2 regions of the Starkeya nomas genome follow, and region 1 is predicted to be linked to the other one. Evidence: riboswitches for the same ligand, from Rfam matches in the RefSeq annotation. Region 1 holds a riboswitch; the other holds the start of a gene.
The links. A riboswitch is a leader RNA that binds a small molecule or an ion and turns the genes downstream of it on or off. The one in region 1 is predicted to bind cobalamin.
Positions count from the first base shown of each region.

Region 2: another riboswitch for cobalamin. It lies ahead of STARVERO_RS10670 (CbtB domain-containing protein); the one in region 1 lies ahead of metE (5-methyltetrahydropteroyltriglutamate--homocysteine S-methyltransferase).

Region 1 is NZ_CACSAS010000001.1:1,603,681-1,615,710, forward strand. Features, by position in the region: gene STARVERO_RS07745 (TonB-dependent siderophore receptor) at 1-1,629, opposite strand, end outside; gene STARVERO_RS07750 (helix-turn-helix domain-containing protein) at 1,837-2,724, shown strand; gene STARVERO_RS07755 (helix-turn-helix transcriptional regulator) at 2,740-3,702, opposite strand; gene STARVERO_RS07760 (TonB-dependent receptor) at 3,974-6,157, shown strand; gene STARVERO_RS07765 (hypothetical protein) at 6,161-6,559, shown strand; gene STARVERO_RS07770 (MFS transporter) at 6,556-7,809, shown strand; gene STARVERO_RS07775 (NAD(P)/FAD-dependent oxidoreductase) at 7,825-9,150, opposite strand; cobalamin riboswitch at 9,305-9,509, shown strand; gene metE (5-methyltetrahydropteroyltriglutamate--homocysteine S-methyltransferase) at 9,622-11,991, shown strand; gene STARVERO_RS07785 (acyl-CoA thioesterase) at 11,988-12,030, shown strand, end outside.
Region 2 is NZ_CACSAS010000001.1:2,184,208-2,196,237, forward strand. Features, by position in the region: gene cbiE (precorrin-6y C5,15-methyltransferase (decarboxylating) subunit CbiE) at 1-48, opposite strand, end outside; gene STARVERO_RS10635 (cobalt-precorrin-6A reductase) at 47-835, shown strand; gene STARVERO_RS10640 (precorrin-3B C(17)-methyltransferase) at 1,060-1,821, opposite strand; gene STARVERO_RS10645 (precorrin-2 C(20)-methyltransferase) at 1,818-2,582, opposite strand; gene STARVERO_RS10650 (precorrin-8X methylmutase) at 2,579-3,214, opposite strand; gene cobG (precorrin-3B synthase) at 3,215-4,429, opposite strand; gene cobN (cobaltochelatase subunit CobN) at 4,426-7,773, opposite strand; gene cobW (cobalamin biosynthesis protein CobW) at 7,962-9,023, opposite strand; cobalamin riboswitch at 9,136-9,343, opposite strand; cobalamin riboswitch at 9,412-9,630, shown strand; gene STARVERO_RS10670 (CbtB domain-containing protein) at 9,664-9,849, shown strand; gene STARVERO_RS10675 (CbtA family protein) at 9,869-10,594, shown strand; gene STARVERO_RS10680 (HupE/UreJ family protein) at 10,645-11,262, shown strand; gene cobU (bifunctional adenosylcobinamide kinase/adenosylcobinamide-phosphate guanylyltransferase) at 11,278-11,790, shown strand; gene cobO (cob(I)yrinic acid a,c-diamide adenosyltransferase) at 11,795-12,030, shown strand, end outside.

The DNA.
Region 1 (12,030 bases):
GACGCCCACCACCGGATTGAAGAAGCTGGAGACTGCGGCATAGGGCGTCAGGCCATTGGCGAACTCGTAGGCGAGGCCGGCGCGGCCCGTGAAGGCGCCGTCATGCGTCTTGTAGTTCGGCGAGAAGGCCAGCGTGGCGGGGCTTTCCGACTCGGTATTCACGTAGTCGTAGCGCCCGTTCAAGGTGACGATCCAGCTGCCGCCGAAGCGCATCTGGTCCTGCACATAGCCGCCGAGCTGCTGCTGGGTGAGGATCTGGTCGAGATAGATCGCGCTCGGGCCCTGCGGCACGCCGTAGATCGGGTCCGTGGCGCTGATCGGCGTCGCCCCGCCGGAGGACTGCTCGTTGTCGAGGCGGTAGAGCGTGTAGTCGACGCCGAACAGGAAGTCGTGCTCCACCGCGCCGGTGGCGAACTCGCGGCGGAAATGGTTGTCGGTGGCGAAGCTGTTGACGCCGCTGATGCCCTCGAAGCCGATGCGGTAGAGCAGGTTGTTGGGCGTCAGCGGCTGCGCGTTGCCGCCGTAGCCGGTGGCGGGGTTGTAGTAGCCGTAGGGGTAAGGGCCGATCTCGCGCTTGTTGAGATGGCCGTAGCGCGCGCTCGAATTGAAGATCCAGTCGTTCTCGAACTCGTGCTTGAACTCGTAGCCGACGAGGAGCTGCGTGTAGCGGCTGTTGTCGAGCCCCGGCTCGCCGAAATAGGCGTCGCGGCTGATCTTGCCGAAGGAGGCGTTCTGCACCGTGCCGTAATAGGGCAGGAAGCCGCCGCCGACATTGACCTGATCGAGCGCGGCGATCTGCGCGTACACGTTCAGCTCGGTCTGCTGCGAGGGCCGGTAGGTGATCTGCGGCATGAACACGCCGCGGAAATCGTGGCTGTAGTCGGTGTGCTGGTCGCCGCCGGCGATGCGGCCGGTGAGGCGATAGAGCCAGACCGGATCGGACGACGCCGGCGCCTTGGCCGCGGCCCCCTCGCCCAGCGGATTCACGACGCCGAAGGTGTCGTTGATGTCGAAGGCGAAGTAGCCGTTGCCGAAATTGTTGATGCCGGTCTCGACATAGCCGAAACGCTCGTCGCGCGGGCGCTTGCTGACCAGATTGACCAGGCCGCCGGGGCTCGACCCGCCATAGAGCACCGAGGCCGGGCCCTTCAGCACCTCGATACGCTCCAGCAGGAAGGGATCGATCTGGAAGCCGCCGAAGCCGTAGCTGTAGAGCGACAGGTTATCGAGGAAGATGCCGGTCTGGGTGGCGTTGAAGCCGCGGATGTAGAACCAGTCGGTGTCCGGATCCGGCCCGCCATAGGGCGAAGAGTGCACGCCGGCGGTGTAGCGCAGCGCCTCGTCCACCTTGAGCGCCTTGCGGTCGTCGATCTCGTCGCGGCCGATCACCGAGACCGACTGCGGGATGGCGACGATGGGCACGTCCGTCTTCATGCCGGACGTCGTCTGCGTGGCGACATAGCCATTCACCGGCCCTGTGCCGTTCTGCTGCCCCTCCACCGAAATGGTGTCGAGCTCGACCGCGGTTTCGCCGGAGGACGACGCCTGCTGGGCCATGGCCGCGCCCCACAAGGGCAGCGTCGCCATAGTGCTGCTCAGCAGCAGGAGCTTGAAGGACTTCCCATACATTGCAAACGTTCCAAATAAACCTGCAAGTGACGCGCAGCTCGGAAACATTCAAAAGAGGTATATCCTTCGATGTTCGCCAGATGCGTTTGGCATCTCGTAACAATCAATGCTTCTAGATGATTGTCCGTCTCTGTCACATCTTGTACGTTTTTGGTTTGTTTGTGACACGACCGATCAGGCATTCCAGTCGGGAGAGCGAGGAAAGCGATGTCCGCAGCGTTCATCCCCAACATGACCTCACGGCGTGAGGGCATCTCCGTGCTCACCGACGGCCACCGCCGCTCGTGGAACGGTGTGCTGGTCGAGCTGTGGGAAGCGGAAGGCGCGGTCGGCGCGCGGGCGGAATACATCTCCGAGCATCCCCGCCTCTTCGTGCTGCTGGACCAGACGGGCGGCGAATTCGAGCTGCTGCTCTCCCCCGGCCACGCGCAGGTGCCCAAGCGCCACGCGCCGCGCCAGATCAGCTTCATCCCGGCCGGCATGCCGCTCTGGTCGCGCTTCACCAGCACGACCTATCTGCGCCACCTCGACCTGCATTTCGACGCCGAGGCGCTGCGCACGCGGCTCGCCGACGAGGTCTCCCGCGAGGCGTTCGAGACGCCCCGGCTGATGTTCACCGACGACCGGCTCATGACCTTCGCCAACATGATCGCGGCGGAATGCCAGACGCCCCTCGCCTTCCACGAACTGTACGGCGACAGCCTGACCACCGCGTTCTTCATCGATTTCCTGCGGTCCAGCCCACGCGCCGGGCGCAAGCGCTCTGCCCTCGCCTCCTGGCAACTGCGCCGCGTGATCGACTACATCGACGCCCATTGCGCGGACGCTATTCGGCTGGAGGAGCTGGCGCAGCTCGTCGGCCTATCCTCCAGCTATTTCAGCCATGCGTTCAAGGCCGCCACCGGCGTTCCCCCGCACCAGTGGCAGACCGATGCGCGCCTCAAGCGGGCGCAGCGGCTGCTGCTCGACACCGGCATGTCGCTGACCGAGGTCGCCGTCGCCACCGGCTTCTGCGACCAGGCGCATTTCACCCGGGTGTTCCGGCAGAATCTCGGCGCACCCCCGGCTGCCTGGCGTCGCGACCGGCGCGGCTGACCGCGCGGCGGCTGGTCAGGGGCGATCGGAATCGGGCGTCGCGCCGGATGCGCGCGCCACCTGCGAGGGCGGGACGCCGAAGCGGCGCCGGAACGAGCGGATGAAATAGGAGAGATCGCCGAAGCCGGCGTCGAAGGCGATGGCACCGATCGCGCCACGGCCCGCGCCGCGCAGGGCCGCATGGGCCGCATCCAGCCGCCGCTCCAGCAGATAGCGGGTGAAGGTGGTGCCCTCCCCGGCGAACAGCTTCTGCACATAGCGCGACGTCACGCCCTGGCTCTGCGCGACCGTCTCGACCGACAGGTCGCGACGCATGAACTCGCGCTCAACCTGCTCCTTCACCGCGGCCAGGCGGACCGCCGGGCTCAACGCCGCGTCGACCGGCTCGTCGAGGCCGAACAGCGTGCCGGCAAGATCGCGCAGATGATTGCCGGCAAGCCGGGCATGGCGCTCGGTGTCGAGGGGGATCATCCCCTGCAGCAGCGCGCCGGCATAGTGGGTGAGCAGCACCAGCCGGTTGTCGGTGGCAAGGGCGGGCTGCAGCAGGCTCGGTGCCAGCGCCGGCCGCCGCGCCACCGCCGGGGCCGCGATACGCAGGAAATCGAAGCGCTCCGCGCCGGTGGCGTCGATCTCGAAGGGCTGCCCGAGCGAGATCAGCGTGGCGTCGCGCTCGACCACCACCGCCTCGCGCCCGCCCTGCCGCACCCGGATCGCGCCGCCGACCGGCCGGGCGAGGACGACGTCGCCGCCGGTCGCCCCCTCGCCGAGACGCAGATGGGCGCGCAGCTCGATGCAGGTGGTGATCAGCGCGCCCGGCAGGGCGCAATGCACCATACGCACCGGCCTGCGCGGCCGCAGCGGAAAGTCGATCGCGACGTCGCCGATCAGCCGCGCGAAAGCCTCGGCCACCGCCTCCGCGCGCCGGCGGGGAGGCACGCCCTCGGTCGTGAACCAGACCGGCTCATAACGCTCGCTCATTATGGAATATTTCTAAGATGTTGCCCTAACGCGACAGAACGATCTTAAGTCACCGAGTTCGCTTTAGTCCATATTTCGTTTCGCGTCTGCCCAAGCAAATCGTATACGACAGTATCTAGAAGAGCGATACACGCAACTCGGCGCAATTGCCTTTCGGGCATGAGCTGCCTTATCAGAATTGTTCAAAGATATGATCGCTCGCTCGCGCGGATTGCTTCTGGCTTCGTTCAGTCTTCTCTCGCTCGTAGCAGCGGCGCCGGCGCTCGCCCAGATGGCACGGGAACAGACCCAGGAATCCGCCGGCGGCGAGACCATCGATCTCGATACCGTCACCGTGACGGCGACCCGCGCCGACCGCCCGATCAGCGACGTGCCGCAGACGGTGCGCGTCATCGAGCGCAACGAGATCGAGCAGCAGCTCCAGCTCACCAACAATCCCGCGGCGGTGCTCGCCAAGCTGATCCCCGGCTACAGCGTGTCCACGCAGACGATCTCCGGCGCCTCGGAGACGTTCCGCGGCCGCGAGTTGCTGGTGATGATCGACGGCGTGCCGATGAACATCCCGCTGCGCAACGTCTCGCGGCTGCTGGCGCTCATCGACCTCAACTCGGTCGAGCGCATCGAGGTGGTGGCGGGCGCCGCCAGCACCTACGGCGCCGGGGCCACCGGCGGCACGGTCAACTTCATCACCAAGCGCCCGACGGACGGCGCGCCTACCGTCTCGATCAACACGGCGCTGCGCGCCTTCACCGCCAAGCCGGGCGAGTCGCTGGCGCCGGAAATCTCCGGCACGGTCTCCGGCCGCGCGCCGGGCGGCTTCGACTACCTCGTCACCGCCACCGGCGCCTTCGCCAACAACACCTATGACGGCAACGGCCGCCTGCTGCCCTCCGACGGCATGCTCGGCCAGGGCGGCGGCGACAATTACGGACGCGGCAACTTCCTCGGGAAGATCGGCTACGACTTCGATGCCAGCAAGCGCATCGAGGCGCAGGCGAACTGGATCTACCTGAACCAGGATCCGCAGTGGATGACCGACTATTCGGGCCCCTTCGCCGCGCCCGACATCGGCAATCCCTATAGCGGCGAGAGCGTTCTGGAGGACACCAAGTCCTTCTCGCTGCGCTACACCGACAGCGCCTTCGCACTCGGCGACCTGAGCATGCTCGCCTACTACAACGACATTCGAAAGCGCTTCAATTACAGCGAGTTCGACATAAACAACAACTTCATGGTCTATTACTCCGGCAATCTCGGCAGCCCGACTTCGCCCTACAACCAGACGGTCCTCTACTCCGAGCGCGCCGGCTTCAACCTGACCGTCGACACGCCGCTTCCCATTCTCGACGGCGCGAAGCTGACCTGGGGCACCGACATCGTCCACGACGACACCTGGCAGACGCTGACCAACGGCGAGGACGTGTTCACGCCGCTCAACCAGATGACCTATGCCGGCTTCGCGCAGCTCCAGCTCCCCATCGGCGAACGGCTCGTGGTGCGCGGCGGCATGCGCTACGAATATCTCGACGTGGAGGTAAACGACTTCACCCGCCCCGCCGCTTTCCTCGGCTTTCCGGGGCTGGGCTATGCGGTGCTGCCGGAACTCGCCGTCACCGGCGGCAATTACGACTACTCCGCCGCCACCTTCAACATCGGCGCCACCTACAAGCTGACCGACACGATCGACATCTATGGCGGCTTCAGCCAGGGCTTCGCGCTGCCGGACATCGGCGCCTTCACCCGCCGCGCCGGCGCGCAGGGCACCTCGCAGATCCTCACCTATGGCTGCTATCTCGGCGCCCGGCTGCGCCCCATCCCCTACACCTGCCCCAAGCAGATGAGCGTGAGCTTCGACGACCTCGGCATCGAGGCGCAGATCGTCAACAACTACGAGATCGGCGTGCGCGGCAGCCTCGGCCGCTTCCGGGGCAGCCTCGCCGGCTACTACTCGACCTCGGACGAGGGCGTGAACTTCGTCGCCTCCACCAACACCATCGGCCAGTCGAAGGAGATCACCTACGGCGTCGAGTTCACCGGCGAATACGAGGTCACCAGCAATCTGGCGCTCGGCACCAACCTCGCCTGGCGCGAGGGCGAGTGGGACTCGGACGGCGACGGCACGATCGACGCGTGGCTGCCCAACAACCGCATCGCCACGCCGTTCCGCGGCACCGTGTACGGGAACTACCGCTTCGACACAGGGACGGTGGTCCGTCTCGAAGTGGAGTTCTGGAGCGGGCGCGACCGCTTCGACGGCACCGAGACCTTCGAGATCGACGGCGGCGCCACGCTGAACGCTGCCCTCGCCCATCCCTTCGCCGGCGGCACGCTCTATGTCTCGGTCGACAACCTGCTCGACGAGACCTATGCGAACCCCTCGGCGAGCGCCACCCGCAGCTACGACGTCTATGGCTGGGGCCGCACCATCACGGTCGGCTTCTCGAAGACCTTCTGACCGATGGTCTCGCTCGACATCGAGGCGGGGGACCTCGCCGTGCTCCGCTTCCACCAGCCCTACGCCGCCGACGACGAGCGCGCCTATCTCGCCGCGCTGGAGCGACTGGCGCTGATGGCGCACCCCTTTGTGCTGCTGGCGATTTTCGGCGGCGGCCCCGCCCTGTCGCGCGAGGGCGAGAAGGGGCAGGCTCTGTGGTTCAAGCGCACCCGCGCACAGATGGAGGAGCGCTGCCGCGCCTGCGCGATGGTACGGCCGGGCGCCACCGAGGAGAGCGCGGTGATGTTCCGCCGGCTGTGGTCGTTCCCTTTCCTCGCCTCGCCGGATGAAGCGACGGCGCGGGATTTCGTGGAGCGGCACCGGCCCTCACGCACGACGCAGCCGGAGACACATCCCCTATGAGCGGGGAACTCGCAGAGGCCCGCCCCCTGCCCGGCGAGGCCGGGACGCCGCCCATCGGCCGGCTGCGCCTGTTCATCGTGCTGGCGGGGCTCTATCTCGCCCAGTCGATCCCCAGCTACCTGCTGGTGGCCGCTATCCCGCCGATCATGCGCGAGCAGGGCGTCTCGCGCACCGCCATCGGGCTGCTGTCGGTGCTGATGCTGCCGCTGGTGCTGAAATTCCTCTGGGCCTCCCGGGTCGACCGGCTGCGCCCAATCGCCCGCGCCCATCGTGCCGGCTGGATCCTCATCACCCAGACCGGCACGGTGTTCGCCATCGGGCTGCTCGCCTTCATCGAGCCGACGGACACGGGCGCGTTCCTCGCCATCGGCTTCGTCATCTCGCTGCTGGTCTCGACGCAGGACATCGCCACGGACGGCTACGCCACCCGCCAGCTCGCGGTGCGCGACCGGCCCTTCGGCAATGCCATACAGGGCGGCGCGGTGGCCTTCGGCGTCGTCATCGGCGGCACGCTCAGCCTCGTCATCTACCATCACCTCGGCTGGCGGCCGATGATCTGGACCATGTCCGCGCTCTCGCTGCTCCCCCTCGCCGCCGCCTTCGCCATGCGGGAGAGCGACGATGTCGCGCCGGGAGGGCCGCGCCCGTCGCTCAAGGCGTTCTGGGCCCGGCCGGAGGCGCGCGAGATCCTGATCGTCGCGCTGGTCTACCGGGCGAGCGAGGGCTTCGTGAAGGCGATGGAGGGCCCCTATCTCGTCGACCGCGGCGTGCCGCTCGACATCGTCGGCTATCTCTCGGGCGGCGCGGCGGCGACTGCCGGGCTCGTCGGCTCCGGCCTCGCGGCGGTGCTGTTGCTGCGCCTGGGGACCCCGGGCGTGCTCACGCTGCTGGGCGGGCTGCGCACGGTGTGCTTCGCCCTGTTCGCGCTCCACGCCTTCGATCTGGTGACCGGCTGGCCGACCCTGTTCGGAGCCGCCGCCTTCCAGACGCTGATCCGCTACATGGAGATCGTCGCACTCTACAGCCTGTTCATGGCGGTGGCATCGAAGGACCAGCCGGGCACCGACTTCACCGTGCTCGCCTGCGCCCAGCTGGTGGTCTACCTCGTCGGCTCGAGCCTCGCCGGCATCATCGCCGACCGCATCGGTTACGGCGCGCTGTTCGCCCTGTCGGCGGCACTCTCGCTGGCCGCCGTCCTGTTCACGCGCCGCCAGCTCGACGCCGGACAGGCGGCGCGTCCCGCCTCCTGAGCCGCCGACGACGCCTCAGAGCTCCGCCCCTTCGCTTGTCCTTGCCGGCATGGAAGCCGCGGGCTTCGGCGATGCGCTCCCCTGCGTGATCAGGCGCGAGCTGCGCTGGTCGCGCGTATGAATCCATAGCCAGCTCAGGGCAACGCTCAGACGGTTGCGGACGCCGATCAGGAAGTAGATGTGGGCGAGACCCCATATCCACCATGCGAGGGCGCCGCGGAGTTTGATCCGCCCGAAGTCGATCACCGCCAGCCGCTTGCCGATGGTGGCGAGGCTGCCGGCATGCTGGTAGCGGAACGGCGAGCTCCCGGACTGCCCGGCAAGCCGGGCGCGGATGGTCTGCGCGACATGCCCGCCCTGCTGCTTCGCCGCCGGGGCGATGCCGGGAACGGGCGAACCGTCGGGCGCGACGACGGCGGCGGTATCACCGATGACGAAGATCTCCGGGTTGCCCGGCGCCGTGAGGTCCGCCTCCACCTGCACGCGCCCGGCGCGGTCTGCGGCGACGCCGAGCCACTCCGCCGCCGGGGAAGCCTGAACGCCAGCGGCCCAGATGATGGTGGCGGCGGGCACGGTCTTTCCGCCATAGACAACGCCGTTCGCCGTGCATTCGGTGACGGGGCTGCCCAGCTCGACCTCGACGCCGAGCTTTTCGAGCGAACGCTGGGCATAGGTGGACAGGTCCTCCGTAAAGGCCGCCAGCACGCGCGGGCCGCCCTCGATGAGCACGACGCGCGCCTCCCGCGTGTCGATGCTGCGGAACTCGTCCACGAGTGTCATGTGCGCCAGCTCGGCGATGGTCCCCGCCAGTTCGACCCCGGTGGGGCCGGCGCCGATGATGACGAAGGTCAGCAGGGCCTTGCGGCGGGCCGGATCGGCCTCGCGCTCTGCGCGCTCGAACGCCAGCAGGATGCGCCGCCGGATGGTGGTGGCGTCCTCCAGCGTCTTCAGGCCCGGCGCGAAGGACTCCCAGTCGTCATGGCCGAAATAGGCGTGGCGCGCGCCGGTCGCGATAACCAGCGTGTCGTAGGACAGGAAGGAACCGTCATCGAGCAGCACCCGGCGCGCCTGCTTGTCCACGCCCGCGACCGTCGCCAGCAGGGTCGTGACCTCGCGGCGGCGGCGCAGCAGGTGACGGATCGGCCAGGCGATCTCCGAGGTAGCGAGCGAGGCCGTCGCCACCTGATAGAGCAGTGGCTGGAACAGATGATGGTTGCGCCGGTCGATCAGGGTGATGCGCAGCGGCGCGCCCGCCAGCCGGTGGACCGCCTCGAGCCCGCCGAAGCCTGCACCGACGACAACGAGGTGATGGCGGCTGTCCTCAGCGTGCGTCGCCGACATGGCAGGCTCCTTTCCGACTCCAGGTACCGTGGCCGAACGCCGGCCACGTTCGACCCGCCGGCGTCAAACGACAAGATCGACCGCGACGGATGGTTTCGATATGCGGACATAAAGATGTCCTTATATCATTCATTGACATCCGGCCGCCGCCGGCTCATCTTCGCAGCGTCGTGGTTCTCCGGCCTCAACCGGAGCCAAGAGGGAAGCCGGTGCGCCTTCGGGCAAGGCCGGCGCTGCCCCCGCAACTGTAAGCGGCGAGCCGACGTCCATTTCGCGTCACTGAGGCATCCTGCCTCGGGAAGGCCGGACGAAGGCGACGACCCGCGAGCCAGGAGACCTGCCACGGCACCATAGTCGTCCCTGGGCGGGGTGTCCCGGTGGTGCGTTCGCGCGTCCGCCGGCTCATCGCGCCGGCCCGCACGCGCCTATGCGTCCGCTCGGCCTTTGCCCCCATTTTCATGGGGTTAGCCGATGAACTTCCCATACTCGTCCGGCACGGTGCCGGTTTCCACCCTCGGCACGCCGCGGATCGGTCCGCGCCGTGAACTCAAGGCCGCGCTCGAAGACTACTGGGCGGGCCGGAGCGGCGCGCAGACGCTGCTCGACTCCGCCGCGCGCCTGCGCGCCGCTAACTGGGCGCGGCAGAAGGCGCTCGGCGTGACCAACATCCCGTCGAACGACTTCTCGCTCTACGACCACGTGCTCGACACCGCCGTGATGGTCGGTGCCATCCCCAAGGCCTATGGCTGGTCCGGCGGGCCAGTTTCGCTCGATACCTATTTCGCCATGGCGCGCGGCAGCCAGGGCGCTGCCGGAGCCTGCGCGCACGGGCATGACCATGGCCAGGAGCACGGGCACGGGGTGCCGGCGCTGGAAATGACCAAGTGGTTCGACACCAACTACCACTACATGGTGCCGGAATTCTCCGCCGGGCAGCGCTTCACCCTCGCCTCCACCAAGCCGGTCGACGAGTATCGCGAGGCGAAGGCCCTCGGCTACCAGACGCGGCCGGTGCTGCTCGGCCCCGTCACCTTCCTCAAGCTCGGCAAGGCGAAGGATCCCGGCCTCGACCCGCTGAGCCTGCTCGGCGACCTGCTGCCGGTCTATGTCGAGGTGCTGCGCCGGCTGGCGGCCTCCGGGGCGGAATGGGTGCAGATGGACGAGCCCTGCCTCGTGCTCGACCTCGACGAGCCGACGCGCGCCGCCCTGCGCGAGGCTTACGGCTTCTTCGCCCACGCGCTGCCGAGGCTGAAGATCATACTCACCGCCTATTTCGGCGAGCTGGGCGACAATCTCGACACGGCGCTGGCGCTTCCGGTCGCCGGGCTGCACCTCGATCTCGCCCGCGCGCCGGAGCAGTTGCGGCCGGTGTCGGAAAAGGCGCGGGCCGGGCTGGTGCTCTCCCTCGGCGTCATCGACGGACGCAACGTCTGGCGCGCCGACCTGCCGAAGCTGCTCGACGCGCTGGAGCCGGTGGTGCGCCGGCGTGGTACCGATCATGTGGAGATCGCCCCCTCCTGCTCGCTGCTGCACGTCCCCATCGATCTCGAACGCGAGATCGAGCTCGACCCGGACGTGAAGAGCTGGCTCGCCTTCGCCGTGCAGAAGATGGACGAGCTGACCACCCTCGCCACCGCGCTGGCCGGCGGGCGCGAGGTGGTGCTTAGCAAGCTCATGGCGTCGGGCGCGGCCGCCGATGCGCGCCGGGCCTCGGCCAAGGTGCACAGCTCCGCCGTGGCGGCCCGCCTCGCCGCAGTGACGCCCAACATGACTCAGCGCCGGAGCCCCTTCCCCGTTCGGGCGGAAGCCCAGCACCACCGGCTCCGCCTGCCGCCGTTCCCGACCACGACGATCGGCTCCTTCCCGCAGACGGCCGAGGTGCGCAAGGCGCGCGCCGCGCACGGCAAGGGCGAACTGGGCGACGCCGCCTACGAGGCCTTCCTCAAGCAGGAGACGGCGGCGGCGATCCGCTGGCAGGACGAGATCGGCCTCGACGTGCTCGTTCACGGCGAGTTCGAGCGCAACGACATGGTGCAGTATTTCGGCGAGCAGCTCTCGGGCTTCGCCTTCACCCGGCACGGCTGGGTGCAGAGCTACGGCTCGCGCTATGTGCGCCCGCCCATCCTGTTCGGCGACGTGGCGCGGCCGGCGCCGATGACGGTGGAATGGTGGAAGTTCGCCCAGTCGGTCACGCACAAGCCGATGAAGGGCATGCTCACCGGGCCGGTCACGATCCTCAACTGGTCCTTCGTGCGCGACGACGTTCCGCGCAGCCTTGCCTGCCGGCAGATCGCCCTCGCCATTCGCGACGAGGTGGCGGACCTGGAGAAGGCCGGCGCCGCGATGATCCAGATCGACGAGGCGGCGATCCGCGAGGGGCTGCCGCTGCGCCGCGCCGACTGGGACGCCTATCTCGGCTGGGCGGTCGAGAGCTTCCGCCTCTGCGCCTCCGGCGTCGCCGACGCGACGCAGATCCACACCCACATGTGCTACTCGGAGTTCAACGACATCATCGCCGCCATCGCCGCGATGGACGCGGACGTCATCTCCATCGAGACCTCGCGCTCGAAGATGGAACTGCTCGAGGCGTTCGTGAGCTACCGCTACCCGAACGAGATCGGGCCCGGCGTGTACGACATCCACTCCCCGCGCGTGCCGAGCGTGGAGGAGATGGAGGAACTCCTCGTCAGGGCGACGCAGCGCCTGCGGCCGGAGCAGGTCTGGGTCAATCCCGACTGCGGCCTGAAGACCCGCAAATGGGAGGAAGTGCGCCCGGCACTGGTCAACATGGTGGAAGCCGCCCGGCGCCTGCGCCCCGGTACGGCGCGGGCGGCGGAATGACCGGACGCGCGAGCCCGGGAGAAACGCGTCTCGTCGACA
Region 2 (12,030 bases), 580 kb from region 1:
CGGCGCATCGTCGCGCCGCCCGATGGCTATGGACTCAGTGCCCTGCATGACCCTGCCCGACCCGAACCGCGATACGCGCCCACGCCTGCTCATCCTCGGCGGCACGGCCGAGGCGCGCGCGCTGGCGCAGGCGCTTGCCGCGCGCGGCGATTACGAGGTCAGCCTGTCGCTTGCCGGGCGCACGCGCAACCCGCTCGACCTGCCCGCCCCCACCCGCTCGGGCGGCTTCGGCGGCACGGAGGGGCTGGCGGCGCATCTCAAGGCGGAGCGCATCGAGGCGCTGATCGACGCCACCCATCCCTTCGCCGCCGTCATCTCGCGCAACGCGGCGGAGGCCGCGCGCGTCGCCGGCGTGCCGCTGCTCGCCCTGCTCCGCCCCGCCTGGACCCGCCGGCCGGGCGATGTCTGGACCGACGCCGCCGACATCCCGGAGGCGGTGGCGAGGCTCGGCGCCGCGCCGCGCCGGGTGCTGGTCGCGCTCGGCCGCAACGAGGTCCGCGCGCTCGAGGCCGCCCCGCAGCACCATTACCTCGTGCGCAGCATCGATCCCGTCGCCCCGCCCCTCGCCGTGCCGCACGCCCGCTACATCGAGGCGCGCGGCCCCTTCGCGGAGGCGGACGAGCGGGCGCTGCTCGAGGAGCACCGCATCGACGCGGTGCTGTCGAAGAACAGCGGCGGCGCGGCGACCTACGGCAAGCTGGAAGCCGCCCGCGCGCTCGGCATCGAGGTCATCATGGTGGCGCGTCCCGCCCGCCCCGAGGTCGAGACGGTGGAAAGCGTGGAGGCGGCGGTGGCGTGGCTGCAGGGGCTCGGCCTGCCGAAATCCCCGGCTTGAGCCTTCTCCATTCCGCCCCTGCCGACATCTGACCGTCATCCCCGGGCTTGACCCGGGGACCCACGACTTTGGCCGGGCGTTCGGGGAAAAGGAAGGCGTGGATGGCCGGAACTCGGGCTTGCCCGAGTTCCGCACTCTGGCGACCGAAGCCGGCATTTGCCGACTTCGGGCCAAGCCCGGCCATGACGAACCCCTGAGCGGGCAGCTCGCAAGGGCCGGCCCCATCAGGCATCTCCCGACCGGCGCGGCGTGTAGACCAGCGAGGGCCGGCCCGGCCGCTCGACGATCCGCGTCTCCGCCGAGCCGACCAGGATGCAGGTCGCCATGTCGGCCATGTGGCCGCGCGCATGGGTCAGCGGCACCACGCGCATGCGCTCGTCCGGCCGCCCCACCGCCCGCCCGAAGATCACCGGCACGCTGCCGGCCAGCTCCTCGCGCAGGATGTCGAAGGCGGTGTCGAGCTGGTGCGGGCGCGCCTTGGACACCGGGTTGTAGAAGGCCATGGCGAAGCCCGCCTGCGCGGCGAGGCGCAGCCGCTTCTCGATTACGTCCCAGGGCTTGAGGTTGTCGGAGAGCGAGATGGCGCAGAAATCGTGCCCCAGCGGCGCGCCGCACTTCGCCGCCACCGCCAGCATAGCGGTGATGCCCGGCACCACCGCGAGTTCCAGCGCCCGCCATTCCGCCGGCCCGGTCTCGATCGCCTCGATCACCGCCGCCGCCATGGCGAACACGCCGGGGTCGCCGCCCGAGACCATCGCCACCGTCGCCCCGCCCGCCGCATGGGCAAGCGCCGCGCCCGCACGCGCCAGCTCCTCGCGGTTGTCGGAGGCATGGCGCGCCTGCCCGTCGCGCGCCGGCACGCGGTCGAGATAGGGCGCGTAGCCGTAGAGCGCCTCGGCCTCGCCGAGCGCCGCGCTGGCCTCCGGCGTCAGGAAGCGCGCCTCTCCCGGCCCGAGGCCGACGACGTAGAGCTTGCCCGCACTCATCCGCGCGTCCCCCAACCCGGCACCAGCACGATGGCGAAATAGGGCGCCGGCACGTCCGCCCTCCCCGCCAGCCTTTCGCAATGGCTGCCGTTCATCGTGCCGCGCTCGACATAGAGCGCCCGTTCCAGCCGGCCGGCGGCGTCGAGCGCGCGCCGTATCTTCGGCAGGTTGCGTCCCACCTTCATGATCACCGCCGCGTCCGCCTCGGCGAGCCGCCGCGTCAGCTCGGCTTCCGGCAGCGTGCCCGGCAGCACGCTCAGCACGTCGTCGCCCTGCGCGATCGGTGTCCCGGCCTGCGACCAGCAGCCGGACATGCCGGTGACGCCGGCGATCACCTCGGTCGGGTAGCGCTGGGACAGGCGCACATGCAGGTGCATGTAGGAACCGTAGAACAGCGGATCGCCCTCCGAGAGCACCGCCACCGTCCGCCCGGCATCGAGATGCGCCGCGACCGACCTCGCCGCGTCTTCATAGAAATCGGTGATGGCGGCGCGGTAGGGCGCCTCGTCCTTCGGCAGCTCGGTGGTCACGGGATAGCCGAGCGGCAGCTCCTGCGCCCCGGCGCGGAAATGCCCGCAGGCGATGGCCCGCGCGTGGCTGGCATTGCCCTGCTTGGCGAAATAGGCGACGACGTCGGCCTCGCCGAGCGCGCGCACCGCCTTCAGCGTCATCAGTTCGGGATCGCCCGGCCCGACGCCCACGCCGATCAGGCGGCCGGCGCCCGTCCCGCTCCGTTCGGAGCCCGTCGAGATCGCGTTCATATGCCGGGCCTCGCCAGCGCGTTCACCGCCGCCGCCGTCATGGCGCTGCCGCCCAGCCGCCCGCGCACCACCAGCCAGGGCACCCCATGGTCGCCCGCCGCGAGCGCGTCCTTGGATTCGGCCGCACCGACGAAGCCGACGGGAATGCCGAGGATCGCCGCCGGCTTCGGCACGCCGGCATCGAGCATTTCGAGCAGCCGGAACAGCGCCGTCGGCGCGTTGCCGATGGCGATGACGGCGCCCTCCATGCGGTCGCGCCACAGTTCCAGCGCGGCAGCCGAGCGCGTGGTGCCGAGCCGCTCCGCCAGCCCCGGCACGGCCGGCTCGCGCAGCGTGCAGATCACCTCGTTGCCCGCCGGCAGCCGGGCGCGGGTGACGCCGTGCGCCACCATCTCCGCATCGCACAGGATCGGCGCGCCGGCCTTCAGCGCCGCGCGCGCGGCCCGTACCAGATCGGGCGAGAAGTCGATGGCATAGGCCGCTTCCACCAGCCCGCAGGCGTGGATCATGCGCACCGCCACATCCGCCTCATCCGCCGAGAAGCGGCCAAGCTCGGCCTCCTCGCGGATGATGGCGAAGGAGCGCTCATAGATCGCGTTGCCGTCGCGCACGTAATCGAACGGGATGGACACTCAGATCGGGTCCTTCTTCAGAAACTCACGCACGGCTCCGGGCAGCCCCGCCACCGGCACGATGCGCGCGGGAACGTCGCGCGGCGTGCCTTCGACCACGAGACCGGCACCTTCGTCCAGTCCCACGATGGTCAGCGCCGCCGGCGCAGGGTGCGCGCAGCCCTTCACGCAGCCCGAAACATGCAGTTCCCCGCCTCTCATCAGCGGCGCCAGGGTGGAGGCGAGCGCATGCGTCTCAAGGCGCGCCGAGGCGCAGGCCGGCTGCCCGGCGCAGGCGAAGACGCGGCAGCGCGGATCGGCGGGATCGGTGATGAAGCCCAGCGCGCCCGCCTGCGCGCGCAGCCTCTCCGCCGCCGCGCGCGTCAGGCCGGTCGCCAGCAGCGCCCTCCCCGCCGCCGGCTCCACGCGGCGCGCCCCGGCCGCGCGGGCGGCTCTCACAAAATCTTCCAGCGCCGCCGCCGCGACCTGCCCGAAGGCAAGCCCTACGCCGAGCGCGAGCGTGCCGTCCTTCAGCGCATGAAGGCCGACCGGCTCGGACGGCGCGGGCCGGGAGATCGCCCCCGCCGGCGCGAGATCAAGGGAGGCGGCCAGCGCTTCGGCCCCCTCCTGCGCCAGCAGCTCGGGCATGCGGGCGGCATTCCCCCGCGCCGCGAGCCGTTCCAGCAGCGCCACCACGACGGCCGCGGCCTGTTCCGGCGCCGCCAGCCCGACCGGCCGGCCGGCGAGCGCGATGAGCCGCGTCCCGGCCTCCCCCGCGCTCACGCCGATATCCGCCTTCAGCTCGCCGAGCCGCAGCGTCCCGCCGCCGTCGACGACGACGGAGACCTTCGGCGCGAGGCGCGGCACCAGCCCGGCGGCGGCCTGCGCGATGGCCTGCGCGAGCGGGCGCGGATCGAAAACCTCCGCCGGGTCGCGGCCCGCCAGCGCGTTCACCTCCACAGGGAAACCTTCGGGCATCTCGATGCCCAGCGCGCCGACGCCCTCCGCCAGCGGCCCCGCGCTCGCCTCGCTCAGGCCGCGCAATTGCAGCTTGCCGCGCGCCGTCACCTCGAGAATGCCGTTGCCGAGCTCGCGGGCAAGCCGCGCCAGCCCGCCGAGTTGGTCGAGGGTCAGCGGCGCCCGCGGCTGCAGCCGCGCCAGCAGCCCGTCACCGGTGCGCATCGGGCGCGGCAGGCTCGGGCAGGCCCCGCGCCGCAGGCGGGCGACATCGCTCATTCCGCCGCCTCCCCGGAAAGCAGGGCGAGGTCGGCCGCCACGTCGTTGCGGCGCGGGTGCCAGAGCCCCTTCTCCCGCGCCCCCTCGAAGCGCGCCGCGACGAAGCGCGCCGCCTCGGGCGAGGTCCGCAGGAGGAAGTCGCGCACCGCCGCGTCGCCGACATAGGCGGCGTGGAGCGCGTCGATCAGATGGCCCGGCACCGCCCGCGTCGCCTCGGCGAAGCCGATCAGCCGGTCGACCGTCTCGGCGATCTCCGCCGCGCCGCGCGGCCCGTGCCGCAGCAGCCCGCCGACATGGCGCGGGTTCACCCGTCCGCGCACGATGCGGGCGATCGCCTGGTCGAGCGGGCGCGCCGCCGGCCGCGCGGGGTCGGAAGTGTCCAGCACCACGAGGTCGGGCGCGCGCCCCAGCCCTTCCGCCGCCGCCGCGAAGCCGCCGATGAAGGCGAGGTCGGCATCGCCCTCCAGCAGGTCGCGGCCGGGATCGTCGGCGCCATGCACCAGCAGGTCCGCCGCCGCCACCCGCGCCGTGAAGGCTGCACCGGCGTCACGCGCCTCGCCCTCCGCGCCGCCATAGGCGTGCGAGGCGCTTGCGAGATAGGCGGCGCCCAGTGCCTCGCGCTCGATGTCGCCGGCTTCCAGCCCCGCGCCATAAGCCCCCGGCGCGGTGCCGAAGATGCGCGCGGCTTCTTCTCCCGCCGCCTTCAGCGGGTTCTCGTCCGCCGTCTCCTCGCGCCGCGCCACCGCCCGCAGCGCGGCGTCGAGCAGCGCGATCTGCGCCGGAAACAGGTCGCGGAACAGGCCGGAGATGCGGAACGTCACGTCGACGCGCGGCCGTCCCAGCACGGCGGTCGGCAGCACCTCGATGCCGGTCACGCGCCCGGTGGCGGGGTCCCAGGTCGGGCGGGCCCCGATCAGCGCCAGCCCCTGCGCGATCTCCTCGCCGCCGGTGCGCAGCGTGGCGCTGCCCCACAGATCCAGCACCAGCGCGCGCGGCCAGTCGCCATGCGCCTGCGCATAGGCCCGCAGCACCTCCTCGGCCGCCAGCCGCCCGAGGTCCATGGCGGTCGGCGTCGGCAGGGCGCGCGGGTCGCTGGCGAACAGATTGCGCCCCGTCGGCATCACGTCGGTGCGCCCGCGCCCCGGCGCGCCGGCCGGCCCGGCGGCGACGCGCCGCCCGTCCAGCACGGCGAGCAGCCCGTCGCGCTCAGCCTCGCCGCAGACACCCCGGCCATAGATGTGGAAGCCGTCCTTGAGCCGCATCTCCTTGATGTCGCAAAGGAAGGCATCGATCTGCTTCAGCGCCTCATCCGGCTCGGCGCCCGTCGCCAGCCCGGCATCGCGGGCAAGGCCGGTGCGCTCGGCCTCCTCGACGATCAGCCGTGCCAGCCGCTCGCGCCGGCGCCGGTCCAGCCCGTCGGCCTGCGCATATTCGTCGACGAGGCGTTCAAGTTCGGCCGCCTCAAAGGCCAGCCCGGCTTCGACGGTGGGCGGCGGCAGGTGGCCGAGCGCCACCGCCGCGATGCGCCGCTTGGCCTGCGCCGCCTCGCCGGGATTCGACACGATGAAGGGATAGGCGACGGGGAGCGCGCCCAGCACCAACTCCGGGAAACACGCTTCGGTCAGCGCCACATGCTTGCCCGGCAGCCATTCCAGCGTGCCGTGCGCGCCCATGTGGACGAGGACGTCGGCCCCGCCTTGCAGCCACAGCCCGAAGGCGAGCAGCGCGTGGCGCGGCGGCAGGGCCGGGTCATGATACTGCGCCCGCCGCTCGGCCCGGCTTCCACGGTCCGGCGCGAGGGCGACGGTGACGTTGCCGAAGCGCCGCGCCCGGAAACGGAAGGCGCCGTCGATGAGGTCTGGATCGTCCTCCGGCGCGCCCCAGGCGGCCTCGACGGCGGCGATGGCGGCGGGCGGGAGGGTTGCCAGCCAGTCCCGATAGTCGGCGAGCGGCAGCGCCGCATCCCCGACGTCATGGCCGGGCTTGTCCCGGCCATCCACGCCTTCCTCCCGATCAAGTCGTGGATGCCCGGCCCGAGGCCGGGCATGACGGTCATCCTTCGGGACCGCCGCCAGCCGTTCCACCAACTCCCGCTCGTCCGCCGGCCGGTCCTCGAGCCGGTAGCCGGCGGCGGCGAGGTCGTCCATCAGCGCCAGCACGCTCGCCGGCACGTCGAGCCCCACCGCCCAGCCGGTGCGGCCGGGGGCGCCGGCGTAATCGGGCATCAGCACGGTGACGCGCCGGGAGTAGCGCTCCGTAGCACCGAGTTGCACCAGCGCTGCTACGCGTTTTGCTACCTGCTCGATACGGTTGCATTCCGCCCGATTCACCAGCCCGGCGAATCCCGGCACGGCGGCCGCCGCCGTGTCCGGCGCCTTGAACGAGACGGCCCCGGCGAGCACGCGCCCGTCGAGTTCGGGCAGCACCACATGCATGGCGAGGTCGGCGCTGGTCAGCCCGCGCACGCCCTCCACCCAGGCCTCGCGCCGGGTGGTGGCGACGACCGCCTGCAGGACCGGCACCCCGGCGGCGTCGAGAACGGTTTCCTCGCCCGGATCGGCGGCGGCGAAGGCGGTCAGCGTGACGATGGCGGCGGGATCGAGAGCGGCCAGCGCCTCCTTCAGGAAGGCGATGGAGGTCGGCTCCTTCAGGCTCGCCACGAAAATCGGCTTCGGCGTCAATTCCTTGGCGGCGAGAGCGGTGCACAGCGCGTCCACCGGCGCGGTGTCCCCGGCCAGTTCCATGGAGCGATAGAAGATGACCGGAACCGCCCGCCCCGCAGCCTCCCCCTCGCCTTCCCAGGCGTGGAAACCCGCCAGCGGCACCGGCACGGGAGGCGTCGGGGCGAAGGTACGGCCGGCATGCAGGGCCAGCCGCTCCAGCAGCGCGCGCATGTTCGCCGGCCCGCCGGCGCGGAAATAGCCGAGCAGCGCCTCCAGCTCCGCCGGCGGCAGCGTCGAGGCCTCCGCGAGCCGTGGATCGTCGCGATCCTCGCCCGGCAGCACGGCCAGCGCGAAGCCGCGCGCCCTTGCCTCGGCGCTCAGCCGGTCGACGCCGTAGCGCCACCAGTCGAGCCCCCCGAGCAGGCGCACGACGACGATCCGCGCATGAACGGCCACGCTGTCGATCCACAGATCGACCGACATCGGATGCCGGAGATCGCGCAGATTGGCGAGGCGCAGGCTCGGCAGGCCGGCATCCTGCGCCCGCGCCAGCGCCGAAGCGAGGCCCATCAGGTCGCTGTCGGCGAAGGACACGACCACCACCTCCCCCGGCATCTGGCCGAGATCAACCGGCTCGACGAGATCGTCGAGGCTGCTCGAGGTGGTGGTGAGGATGTGCATGGCCGGCCTCGCTCAGAAGGCCGTCATGCCCGGGCATCGCCCGGGCATCCACGACTTCTTCATCGGCCAAAGACGTGGATGGCCGGAACTCGGGCAAGCCCGAGTTCCGCACTCTAGAGACAGAAGTAGGCAAATGCCGACTTCGGAACACGTCCGGCCATGACGTCGCGCATGGGCGAGGCGCCCGATCACGCGACCTCCCGTTCCCCGGCGAGGATGGCCTCCACCTTCGCCCGATCGAGGCCCTTGAGGCCGATGGCGACGAGCCGCCCCACACGCGGTTCCGCGCCCCATGCGCGGTCGAAATGATGCGCCACGCGCGGGCCGACCGCCTGCACCAGCAGGCGCATCGGCTTGCCGGCGACGGGCAGGAAACCCTTCACCCGCAACACTTCCGCTTCCTCCGCCGCGCGGGCGATGCGGGCGGCGAACTCCGCCGGATCGGCGATCTCGGGGACCTCGACGACGAAGCTGTCGAAATCGTCGTGATCGTGCTCGGCCTCATTGTCGTGATGGGTCCTGCGGTTCTCGATGTCGTTCTCCGTGCCGACGCCGAGCCCCATAAGCACCACGGGGTCGACCCGGCCTTCGGTAACGCTCACCACCCGCACGCCCCTGGGCAGCTCGGCGTCGAGCGCCGCCCGCGCCCTGGCCTGCCCGGCCGCATCGATCAGGTCCGCCTTGGTGAGGATCACGAGGTCGGCGCAGGCGATCTGGTCGTCGAACACTTCCTCGATCGGGTCGTCATGGTCGAGCGAGGCATCCGCCGCGCGCTGCTGGCTGAGCGCGTCATGGTCATGCGCCACGCGCCCGTCCGCCAGCGCCGCGCCGTCCACCACCGCGACCACGCCGTCCACCGTCACCCGGCTCCTGATCGCCGGCCAGTGGAAGGCCTGCACCAGCGGCTTGGGCAGCGCGAGGCCGGAGGTCTCGATCAGGATGTGGTCGACCCTGGGCGAGCGCGCGAGAATGGCGTCGAGCGCGGGCACGAAATCATCCGCCACGGTGCAGCAGATGCAGCCATTCGCCAGCTCGACGATGTTCTCCTCCGGGCAGGTGTCGATGCCGCATCCCCTAAGGATCTCACCGTCGATGCCGACATCGCCGAACTCGTTGACGATCACCGCCAGCCGCTTGCCCTTCACGGTTTCCAGCACGTGGCGGATCAGCGTCGTCTTGCCGGAGCCGAGGAAGCCGGTGACGATGGTGCACGGCACCCGGTCGAGAGGGGTCGGGGCGGCGGTGTTCATGCGGCGTCTCCACGAAAATCCAACGTTCGCGGGATGCGCCGGTCGCGGAAGGATTTCCGCGCGAAGCCGCGGGAGGCGCGGCTCTGCCTGACTGCCGGGCACCCCGCCGGCACGCACGACCGGACCGCCGGCAGGTCTCCTGGCTCGCGGGTCGTCGCCTCGTCGCCGCCTTCCCGGAGAATTCCCCAGTGGCTTCCGGCTGAGGCTCGCCGCTTACAGTTGCGGGGGCAGCCGCGGAATTGGAGCGCCTTCGGGCCTCCGCACCGCATTCCCTCTTCGTCCTTCCCCGGAAGGAAGGAACCGACGGTCGGGGCCACTAAAGGAGTGCCCATGCGAATTGTCAACGCGACCGGCGGTCGAGCCGGTTGCGGTAGCCGGCGGCTGGACTATAGTCGCCGGAGTCGTCGGTTCCCGTGATGCGCACGGGACGCAAGACGGGAACGCGGTGGGGCGGAAACCTTCCTTCAAGGTCGACGCCGAATCCGCGGCTGCCCCCGCAACTGTAAGCGGCGAGCCCTTCTCCAACAGCCACTGGCGGCAGCGCCGGGAAGGCGGGGAAGGGCCGAGACCCGCGAGCCAGGAGACCGGCCGGCGACGCAACCCGCACAGATCCTCGGGTGGAGGGTCAAAGGAGCCGACCATGCCGACCCAGAACAGCCACAGCGCGGCTGCTTCCCACGAATCCATCGCCTCGCGCACCATCCAGATCACGTTCGCGGCGCTGCTTGGCGTCTTCGTGCTGGGCGGCGTGGGCTTCTCCCACATCAGCGCCGTGCACAACGCCACGCACGACGTCCGCCACGCGACCGCCTTCCCCTGCCACTGACCGTTACGGGGGACGCATCATGTCGCTTTTCAGGACGATTCTGTTCGTCGCCGCGCTGGCGGGCATCGGCACGGGCCTCGTCGGCTCGGCCGTCCACATCTTCACGACCGTTCCGCTGATCCTTCAGGCGGAAACCTTCGAGGGTTCCGGCGAGGCGGAAGCCCCGGCACCTGCGGAAACCGCGACGCACGAGCATGCGCCGGGCACCGCCGAGCACAGCCACGACGCCGACGAATGGGGCCCGGCGGACGGCTTCGAGCGCAACGCCTACACCGTGCTCGCCATGGTGCTGACGGGCTTCGGCTTCGGCCTGCTGCTGGTCGCGGCCAGCGAGCTCGCCGGCGGGCTGACCGGCTGGCGCCAGGGGGTCATCTGGGGTCTGGCGGGCTTCGCCGTGTTCACGCTGGCACCGGGTCTCGGCCTGCCGCCGGAGCTGCCCGCCATGCCGGCGGCCGACCTCGCGGCGCGTCAGGTTTGGTGGGTCGGCACGGCCGCGGCCACCGCGGCGGGCCTCGCCCTCATCGCCTTCGGCCGCACCCCGATGCTCGCCATTCTCGGCGTCGCGCTGATCGTGGCGCCGCAGATCATCGGCGCGCCGCAGCCCGCGAGCCACGAGAGCCCGATCCCGGAATCGCTACACCACAGCTTCGTGGTTGCGACCATCGTAGCGAGCTTCGTCTTCTGGTCCCTCCTCGGCGGGCTCGCCGGCTGGTTGCGGCCGCGTCTCGCGACGCCCGGCACCTGACCTTATTTTTCAATGACTTGCCCTTCATCGAGAAGGGCCAAGGAGCCTCGATGAACCCGATCCTTCGGCGCGCCGCCGTCCTTCCGACCGCCGCGCTCGCGCTCGTCGCCTCGTCCCCGGCCTTCGCCCACCATGCCATGGGCGGCGAAATGCCCTCGACCTTCGGCGAGGGCTTCATTTCCGGCCTCGCCCATCCGGTGATCGGTCCCGACCACCTCGCTTTCCTCGTGGCGGTGGGCGTCGCCACCGCGCTGGGCGGCATGCCGCTGTGGCTGCCGATTGTCTTCGTCGCGGCATCCGCCGTGGGCGTCGGCGTCCACCTCTCGCTCGTCAACCTTCCGGCGGCCGAGCTGGTCGTCGCCGCGAGCGTGCTTCTCGCCGGTTTCCTGCTGGCGCGCGGCGAGCGCGTGGCCACGGGCGCGTGGGCGGCGCTGTTCGCTATCGCCGGCCTGTTCCACGGCTACGCCTATGGCGAGTCGATCGTCGGCGCCGAGCCGACGCCGCTCTACGCCTATCTGGCGGGCCTCGTCCTGATCCAGTCCGCCCTGTCGATCGGCGTCGCCCTGGTCGCCAGCCGTGCTGCCTCGGCCCTCGCTCCGCGCCTCGCCGGCGCGGCGGTGGCCGGCATCGGCTTCGCGGCGGTGATCGGCCAGGTCGTTCCGGGCTGATCGGACGCCTCAGCCGTGGCGCTCACCCTCGTCCTCGGCGGCGCCCGCTCCGGCAAGAGCCGGCACGCCGAGGAACTCGTCGAGCGTCTCATGCCGCCGTGGACCTATATCGCGACGGCGCAGGCCTATGACGACGAGATGGTGGAGCGCATCGCGCTCCACCGCTCGCGGCGCGGCGCGGAGTGGCGCACGCTCGACGCCCCGCACGACCTTGCGGACGCGCTGAACGGCCTGCCCGCCGGGCGGCCGGTGCTGGTCGACTGCCTCACGCTCTGGCTGACCAACCGCATGCTGGCCGACGGCGACGTCGCGGCCGAGAGCGCCGCACTCGTCGAGGCGCTGGCGGGGCATGGCGGCCCGGTGATCGTCGTTTCCAACGAGGTCGGCCTCGGCATCGTGCCGGACAACGCGCTGGCCCGCCGTTTCCGCGACGCGCAGGGCCGCCTCAACCAGATGGTTGCGCAGCGGGCGGACCGCGTGGTCTTCATGGTCGCCGGGCTGCCCATGAACGTGAAGGGATCGGGGTGACGGAATGAGCGACATCTCCCCGGAAGAGGCCGCGCGCCATCGCGCCAAGATGGAGAAGCGCAAGGCGGTTCAGGACGCGGAAGTCGCGGAGAAGACCGCCGAGAAGGGCCTGCTGATTGTCCACACCGGCGCCGGCAAGGGCAAGTCCACGGCCGCCTTCGGCCTCGCCCTGCGGGTGCTCGGGCATGGCGGGAAAGTCGGCGTGGTGCAGTTCATCAAGGGCGCCTGGCATTCGGCGGA